Regions from separate parts of the Acetobacter oryzifermentans genome, predicted to be linked through region 3. Evidence: riboswitches for the same ligand, from Rfam matches in the RefSeq annotation. Region 3 holds a riboswitch; each other region holds the start of a gene.
What was found. A riboswitch is a leader RNA that binds a small molecule or an ion and turns the genes downstream of it on or off. The one in region 3 is predicted to bind cobalamin.
Positions count from the first base shown of each region.

Region 1: linked by a shared signal. The riboswitch ahead of WG31_RS02585 (TonB-dependent receptor plug domain-containing protein) and the one ahead of WG31_RS08150 (Rieske 2Fe-2S domain-containing protein) in region 3 are both predicted to bind cobalamin.
Region 2: linked by a shared signal. The riboswitch ahead of WG31_RS12535 (carbohydrate porin) and the one ahead of WG31_RS08150 (Rieske 2Fe-2S domain-containing protein) in region 3 are both predicted to bind cobalamin.
Region 4: linked by a shared signal. The riboswitch ahead of WG31_RS11305 (DUF2147 domain-containing protein) and the one ahead of WG31_RS08150 (Rieske 2Fe-2S domain-containing protein) in region 3 are both predicted to bind cobalamin.

Region 1 is NZ_CP011120.1:526,894-529,093, forward strand. It holds gene WG31_RS02580 (Na+/H+ antiporter) at 1-704, shown strand, start outside; cobalamin riboswitch at 757-991, shown strand; gene WG31_RS02585 (TonB-dependent receptor plug domain-containing protein) at 1,128-2,200, shown strand, end outside.
Region 2 is NZ_CP011120.1:2,654,679-2,656,878, reverse strand. It holds gene WG31_RS12540 (LysR substrate-binding domain-containing protein) at 1-928, opposite strand, end outside; cobalamin riboswitch at 1,046-1,265, shown strand; gene WG31_RS12535 (carbohydrate porin) at 1,385-2,200, shown strand, end outside.
Region 3 is NZ_CP011120.1:1,732,651-1,734,850, forward strand. It holds gene WG31_RS08145 (hypothetical protein) at 1-250, opposite strand, end outside; gene WG31_RS08150 (Rieske 2Fe-2S domain-containing protein) at 247-1,341, opposite strand; cobalamin riboswitch at 1,669-1,900, opposite strand; gene WG31_RS16175 (hypothetical protein) at 1,884-2,012, shown strand.
Region 4 is NZ_CP011120.1:2,388,531-2,390,730, reverse strand. It holds gene WG31_RS11310 (sorbitol dehydrogenase family protein) at 1-297, opposite strand, end outside; gene WG31_RS11305 (DUF2147 domain-containing protein) at 411-875, opposite strand; cobalamin riboswitch at 917-1,156, opposite strand; gene WG31_RS11300 (carbohydrate porin) at 1,234-2,200, opposite strand, start outside.

The DNA.
Region 1 (2,200 bases), 1.2 Mb from region 3:
GCCGTTGGGTGGTGGCGCGTATTGGCAGCCTGCCGTTTGAACCCACGGGCTTTGCAGGCAGCTTGTTGCTGACATTTGCCGGGGTGCGCGGGGCCGTTACGCTGGCGGCTGTGCTCTCTCTGCCAGAAGGAGCGGATGGCACAGATGCCTTTCCCATGCGCGATGCCGTGGTGGTGGCGGCTACAGGTGTAATTGTGCTTTCCCTGCTGGCTGCCAGTGTGTTCATTCCTCTGTGCCTGCGTTTTTTGCCGCACGAAACGGTGGATAAGAATGCGCAGGAAGAAAACATGGCCCGCCAAAAACTGATACGCGCAGCCCTTGCAGTGCTTACAAAAGCGCGCACGCAGCCGCCTGCGCCCACCCCAAAGGGTACAGCACTGGCTAAGCCGGAGGGGCAAAGTGCCGCAGATGAAGCCCTGCGGCAGGAGGTGATAGACCGCCTCTACCAACTGTATCACAGCCGGTTGGAAGAGGAGGATGAAACGCCGCGCATTACGCCGCTGGATCGTAACCGGGCATTGCGCCATGCGCGTATGGATCTGGCCCTGCGCCTGCAATTGCTGCGGGCAGAACGGCAGGCCATGCGAGATATGACATCGCGCAGAGAGATCAATGACCAAACAGAATGGAAGCTCCAGCAGGAACTGGATTATGAGGAGCAGGTGATCCGCTCGCAGTCTCAGCGCCTCCCGCGGGAGGCCTAAAGCCCGCCTGCCAAACGTGGCGTGCTTTTGTTGACAAGCCACCCCCAGCCTGTAAACCACACCGCATGATGGTTTCCCCTTAGGGGAATGAAAAGGGAACCGGGTGCCCGCGCCGTTGCCTGCAATGGTTTTGCGATATTCCCGGGCTGTCCCCGCAACTGTAAGCGGCATGGATGTGCACGCACAGCGCCTTACGCGCTGGCCCACTGGAACAAACCTTTCCGGGAAGGGGTGCCACAACCGAAAAAACCGCAAGCCAGGAGACCTGCCATCAGCACACAGTTGCAGACGGGGCATGTCAGCCGGGGTGTGCTGGCAGGTTGGGCGAGCGGTTAGCCTATGGGGTGGTTTGCGCCCCTGTGGTGGAAAAAGCCGGGCCAGGTCTCGTGGCAACGCTGTTAAACCGCGAGATTGCCTAAAGCCATGCGCCTTAAAACCCTTTTGCTTACCGGCTCATCTTTGCTGCTGGTAGAAACCACCGCCGTTTGGGCGGCAGATGCCCCAACCCCCGCCACATCAACGGGCAAAAATACTGTTGCCACCAAGGCGGCAGCAACACCAGCTACCACCGTTCCGGCGCCACAAAATGCGCCTGTTTTGGCCGGGGTGGAGGGCACGCAAGCTGTGCAAGCGCGCAGCGCACAGGCGTACCCGGATTACATTACGGTTAGTGCCGCACGGCGGCCCATGCGGGCGGATGAAATTGGCACGGCCATGACGATCGTGACAGAAAAGCAGATACTCACCCAGCAGCGCCGCACGTTAACAGATATTCTGGCCCGCCAACCGGGGCTGAATGTGGTGCGTTCGGGCGGTTTTGGGGGCACCACCTCTATTTTTATGCGTGGTAACAATGCCAACGAGGTAAAAGTGCGGCTGGATGGCATGGATATTAACGATGGCAGCTCCACTTCTGGTGCGTTTGATGCCGCGCAGTTTGTAACTGATGGCATGGGCCGCATAGAAATTTTGCGCGGGCCGCAAAGTGGCCTGTACGGGGCGGATGCCATGGCCGGGGTGATTGATATAACCACCGCGCAAGGGCAGGGCAGGTTCACCCCTTTTGTGCGGGTAGAAGGTGGATCTTACGGCACGTTTAATCAGGTTATGGGCGCGCGCGGCAGTAAGGGAAAGTTCCATTACAATGTGGAGCTTTCTCATTACCGACAGGATGGCTTTCATGAAATCCCGCGTTATATCGGGCGCTATTTTGGCGCAGATAAGGAGCAGCGCCACCGGGGGGATAGAAACGATAACCGCTCCGCCAATATTCGCCTTGGCTATGATGTGACGCATAATTTTGATCTGGGGTTAACGGCCCGGCTGATCCAGAGCAATCTGCACACCTACAGCAGCTATAATATGGAAGATGAATATTACAGCCGCTTGGGATATTACGGTGATGTCAGCAGCGAGCGTGAACATACCACGCAAAATCAGGCCATTGTGCGGGGCACTGCGCATTTGTCCTCATTTGGTGGCAGGTTCGATCAGGT
Region 2 (2,200 bases), 920 kb from region 3:
TCTGCGTTTCCAGTTCCACCTGTTCCAAAAGCCAGTTTCGGAATGTGATGAGGGATTTTTTCTCCCACGTGGCTGTGGACGCGCGCAGAAGATAAGCCCCCAAAGCTACTTCTCGCAGTGGGGTTTGCGTTGGTTGCACCCGCACCAGATGGCCTGTTTCAAGATCATTCCCCAGCAGGAAAATATTGCCCAAAGCAATTCCTTCTCCCGCGCGGGCAGCAGCCAGTGTGATGTGGGCCTGCCAAAGGCGCGTTGCGGCAGGCAGTTTTGTGCAGGCAACATTCTGCGCATGAAACCAAAGTTTCCATTCGGCTTCATCTTCTTCTTGCAACAAGGGTGCGCGGAGTAAATCTGCTGTTGTGCGGGGCTGTCCTCCCAGTTCTGTCAGGCAGAGGGGGGCAGCTACCGGAAAAACATCAGGCCGGGCAATAATCATGCTGCGTGTGTTGCGGGGTTCTGCTAACGGCGCATCATCTCGCACATAGCCGATATGAGCATGATTATCTGTTTCCACGCCGGTAACATGGAACGCCGTGTTGGCATCTACCGGGCGCAGCATAATTTCTAGTTGAGGATGTGCGCGCCGAAAAGTGGAAAGCCGTGGTAGCAGCCAATGGTAAGCAAAACCATGCGCACAGGTAATGGTAAGGGGCGGCGTATGGTTACGAATATCTGCCGTAGCTGTGGCCAGTTCTTCTAATAGTGGGGTTATGCGGGAATAATAGGTGTGGCCTGCTAATGTAAGGGTGCCTGTTTCCTTATCCCGCAAAGGGGTGCCCAGAATATTTTCCAGATCTCGAATATGGCGGCTGATGGCTGCGTGATCCACACGCAGCTCTGCTGCGGCGCGTCTAATTCCGCCTGTGCGTGCAAACGCCGTAAAGGCGTTGAGCATGGCAAGAGGTGGAATGCGGTATCGTTGGTCCATAAGCCGCCAGTCAGGGGTGAAGTGTGGAGGAACTGGTGGGTTAAAATGCGGCTGCTGGCAAGAGTTATCCATGCAATTCAGGCAAAGATTGAAATGTGAGGCAAAAATAAGGTAAGGGTTGCGCCATCTTGCAACGGTCCCGCGCAAGCGGGTTTGAAAGGGAATGCCGGAGGTTCTGTATCAGAACCAAGTCGGCAACTGCCCTCGCAACTGTAGGCGGAGAGCATATTACTCCTTGGTCGCTTTAAAGTGGCAGCCACTGATGGCAGCATCGGGAAGGCTGAGTAACGTGCGATGACCCGCAAGTCAGGAGACCTGCCGTTGTTGTCTTGTTTAACCGCCGGGCGAGGGAATCGGAGGTGGATAGTGTACTATGCTTACTCCTCTGCCTTTGGCAGGTTTTTCCGTTAATTCTTCCTGTTGTTTTGCCTTCACGCTGCACGGTGAAGCGTAACAATGCCTATCTTTACAAACAGAACTTGGAAGAAATTTCCGTATTCTCTGCATTGCTTGCTTCTGGCCGGAGGTGTGTTGGGCAACTTGCCCGTCTTAGCGCATGGTGAGGAGACGCAGATTGAGCAGGATCGTCGTCGGTTAGGCAATTCTGGGCCTTTGATTGAACAGATTGACCCGGCCACGGTGCGGGATTCCCAACGCGCATCCGAAGATGCGGCTGCCGAGAAAAAGGGCGATGACACACCCGACATGAGCGACCACCTGCTGGGCAACATGTGGGGCGCGCGTGACTGGATGGCCAAACACGGTATCAGCTTTGACATTCAGGAAATAGATGAGCTGTGGGGCAACGCCACGGGGGGCTCGGCCTCGGGGGCTGATGGCGCCAGTGGATCAGGCACCGGCCCTGCCTATGATGGGGTAACCATGCCTACCCTGACAGTGGATCTGGAAAAGCTGATCGGCCTGAAGGGTGGCACGTTCAATGTCAGCGCCCTTCAGTTGCGTGGGCGCTCTATCTCACAGGATCATCTGGCCAACTTCAACCCCGTCAGCGGGTTTGAGGCCGATCGTTCCACCCGTCTGTTCGAGCTGTGGTACCAACAGTCTTTTCTGGATGGCAAGCTGGACGTCAAGATCGGGCAGCAGGATCTGGATACCGAGTTCCTGATCAGTGATTACGGGGCGTTGTATCTGAACTCCAACTTCGGCTGGCCCATGGCGCCATCGGTCAACCTGTATGCGGGTGGGCCATCCTGGCCGCTCTCTTCCCCCGCCATCCGTATCCGTTACCGTCCAACAGATAAGTTCACCTTC
Region 3 (2,200 bases):
TCGCTGTATCGAGAAGCGGCCTGAAATGTGCTTCCAGATAGTCACCACGCATCTGGTGGTCTGTTGGTAGATTGGAAACAGTCATCTGGAAAAGATCATAGCCATTCTGCTGCAATTGTTCTTCTTCAGGTAAAGCCGCATCTGTCTCCAGCAAAGAAATGACACAGGTTCGATCAGGCGCCAGAAGAATGATCTTTTCCAGCAAAGGATGAAAAGCATGGGAAGGTGGCGCGATAAAAGGCAATCTCATGGGGCCGTCTTTTCTACACTCTCTGGCACCTGACCACATCGCCTGAGCAGATCACGAAGTTGATTGATAACCGGGAAGACTTCCCGATTGTGATCTCCACCGAGGTCTTTCCATGCAGCCTGTTCCAGCTCGACAATCTCGCGATCTTCAAAGAAGACGCGCTCCGTGAATGCGACCAGTATTGGCCAGGCAATATCCAGTAAAAAAGGCACTTTCAGTCGTTTGATCGACAACAGACCGAAAACACGGTTGGTCAGCTCCTCACGATCCTGCGGCACATAAGATATCCATAACTCCATCACGGGTTCCTCAATCCCTTGCGTTTCAATACGCAGGATCTGGTAAGGATATTGTGTCCTGATGGTCATGACATCCCGGTAGGCAAAATCCCGACCATCACGGCGTCTCTGGCCGTAGATCAGCGCCTCGCTCAAAGGCTGTTTGCCGCCGGTTCGTGCAAAAGTGTAGCGGGCCTCCACAAAATCCTCTCCGTGATCCATTCCGAGGAACCGAGGCTTCATTTTCCCGACCAACCGACTGTGCAAAACCTGATGATTCATATCCATCAGATTTTCATGCATGAAACTGTAATGACAGTTCACCACCTGCCCGAAGCGCCGCGTGCGATAGCGCCTGTCTCTCACCCTTGGAAAATCAGGAAGCGAGGTCGTCGCCGCAAGAGACTGGTCTCCCATGAAAACAAAAATAAGCCCATCTTTTTCGCGGCAGGCCCAACTTTTGAGACGCAGACATTGCGCTTCGGCTGAAACATTCGGCGAAGCACATTGGCCGTCCCGGTTATATCTCAGACCATGAGCAACGCAGCTTATCAGGTCACCATGGACGTTTCCTTTGCCAAGCAGAACCTGCCGATGGGCGCAAAGGCCATCTAGAGCATAAGGAATGCCGCTTTTGGGGCGCACGACGACGATATGCTGTCCTGCAAACCGGACATCGATTGCCTTTTCCCGTCCCAATTCACGGGACCAAGCGACAGGATACCAGAAGTTCGGGTTGGTTCTGACACGTCTTAAATCAATCTGTACCGCGCACGCTGAATGATCTGAAATTTGGTGAAGTTCGTTTTCCATTGCCTCGGCTTTTCAACTGGCTCAGCGCAAAGGAAACAATACAACGCCTCGTCATGGAGCATCGTGTCGTCTCTCACATTTTGTCTGAGCAAGTGTACCCGTTATCAATTATCGGACAGAATGCATGATTGTCCGGTGACTGACTCTGAAGTGTCTAACGAACTAATGCTGTTTGCAGCACAAAAGCGTCATTCGTATATCGGCCAGAAATAATGGGGTCAGCCCCCCTGACCTGAAAAGAGTCCATCGCCTGATTCATCAGGAGTGACCGAGGCATGAGGCAGACAGGCATATATTCTCTCCTCCCTTCGGTCATCCCGCCCGACGGTTGGTGGCTGAGCAATGGCAGGTCTCCTGGCTCACGGATCATGGCCAACTGGTTCCAACCTTCCCGTTCCTATGAGAACAGTGGTCCACGTTCAAAGTGAACGAACCAGCGGCATACCGCCTACAGTTGCGGGAGCAGCCTCCGACTTTGCTTCCGGCCGATTGTCTGACCAGAACATAACGGAATTCCCTATTACCCCGCTTGCGCGGGACCATTGAAGCGTTTGCTCCTGCACCATGCCGCCAAACGCATCCTACGTGCAAGCTGGAACATTCTGGAGCTGCGAAAGGCAGATATCAGTTTTTCGCATGTAGACCGAGACCGGATTGAGCTGATGCCCTGAAAACAAACATTACGCCAATCAGTTTCTGACTGCGTCTTTTCCTGAGACAATGCAGCCACATTAGTCCATGAACAATATTGATGTATTGATGAAATCAAATCATTTCTGCTCACGGGTTCGTTCAGGCATAAAGCTACCATGACGATGACCACCACCGCCTAAAAAACTCAGAAGACAAACTTGGGGAC
Region 4 (2,200 bases), 660 kb from region 3:
CTGGGGGTTTAGCGTATCTCTATCTGTCAGTCGCTGGGATATCTGCATAAAGCGAGAGAGGTCTTCAGTGTTTGGTGTAGTAGGCGCGGTATTAGCAAGCGCCGCACCTGTTGTGCCTGCAACAGAAAGACCAATACCACCTAAAAGCACATCCCGACGGGACATGCGCAACAGTTTATTCAGGCGCATGGCGTTAGGAGATGAACACCACTCCGCCACAGGCTGCCCCTCGTGCGTTTGTCTCATTCTTCGGATTCTCCCTACAAAACCGGGCTCCGCCTTGTCAGAATGAAACATTGCGGAGAAATATCGAGTTCAAAATTACGGGTAGTTTTATAGGGACGGCCTGAGCTTGCAAGCTGTTGTAATGGAATAATAGGTTATTTCATGCTTCGTTGAAGCAGGTATGCTTAGGGGTTAATGTGGCAGTTGTTGCCTATACGGCCATGAAACGGCTGCCAGGTATCTGTTCTACCAAAGAGCTCCAAACCTAAAAAACCATGCAGTTTCAGGGCACCATCATCCGCTATCCATATAATAGCATCGTAAGTATTTTTGCTCTGAGGATCAAAGATATGACCTTTCCAGTGGTCATGCCGGTCTTCCATGGGATGGAAGCCTTTGAGCATCTGAAGGTTACATTCTGTTTTTCTACGGCCAGAAGCTTCTTCATCTTGCGTTAGGTTTAACCCTACAAGGTTCCCACACATTTTATCGCCACAGGTGTGGATATTGAATACGCCTTTACCGTCTTCCGTAATCCATTGTCCGGTTATGGCTGGTGTAGAGGCGCTTTCTGCATGAGCGTTGGAGGGTATATTGCTCCAAGCAAGAAGCAGTGCTGTTAAAAATGAGCTAAAGGCATGTTTATGCATGTTACTGCCTGTTTTGCCGCTGCCGGTTCATCCCGCCCGGTATGATGTGCCTGATGGAGGCAGGTCTCCTGGCTTGGGGATATGGTATGTTAGACCTTTTACCTTCCCAGCCGTGTTTATCGGCCAGTGGCTAGCCGTGACCGGCAGCAGGTCAAACCTCCCCTTACAGTTGCGGGAGCAGCTGCCGACTATAAAGATTCTGCTTCAATTTAAGGCAGAAATCCGTACACGGCATTCCCTTTCAAGCCGCTTGCGCAGCACCATCCATCTGTTCGAATATATATTCTAGCAATAAGCAGGTTTGGTGCCAGTATGAGAAAAGCAGGGCAGGTGAGATGTTTTTGCGCCTCGCTTTGCCTTACAGGGCAGCAATAACCTTAAGCCCTGCCAGAATAGCATTGGGAATAACCGAGGTTTCTCCGGGGCGCATCATGTACTCAAACTCGGATGTAATAACCAAGCCCGGTGTGACAGGAATGCCGTAATATGCTTCCAGAATTGCAGAATGTGTTTGTGGCCCATTGATATAGGGGCCAAGGGGAACGCCCGCAGCTTCCTGCATACGTTGCCCATAGGCCAAGCGTGGGCTGAGTTGGTAATAGGAATACATGACGCCCAGACGATCCAAAGGCCGGTGGGGGATAATACCCAAAAGGGAAGCCCCTGCGTAGAACTCGTTTGAGAATGTGGAGTTACTTGGCGTGTTATGAATGAAGCCAGCTAGCACATATCCGCCAGCCATCTGATGTTCGCCATGGCTGCGATACACCATCTGGTCTGCCTCTATATAAAATGTATCACGCGGTTTGAGTTTGTGCGGATGCACAGAGCCCGCAAAAGCAGCGGGAATGGTGCCAACCATATCGGGGTAAGGAGACGTGTCATGCCCAAAACCGATTTTGTAATGGCCCGGAAGCTTGCGCGTGCCAAAAAACGGTTCCCACGTTAACTCAATGGGAGTTTGAATACCTGTATAAGGCTCATCGCCCCATGCCCAACCTGTATTGTCACGTGCTTTGGGGCCTATGCGATAAATACCAGTGCGCAGGATAAGATCATGCGTTGGCCGAAAGCGCACTGTGCCTCCCCATGATGTTTTGGGGTAAACGCTCCAACCTGCCGGTTCTCGTATAGCCATGGGTGCAGAGCACATGGTCATGAATGTGCACAGTAAAATAGAAGTAGAATAGGTATGTGTAAGTGAAATGCGTCCGACATTGATATTGATACGGTTGTGAAGAAAAGATTTTTCGAGATACAGATCGGCAAGGCGGGCCGCTGCGGGGCCGTGAATACTCCATACTTCTGTAAGAAGTACATTTCTT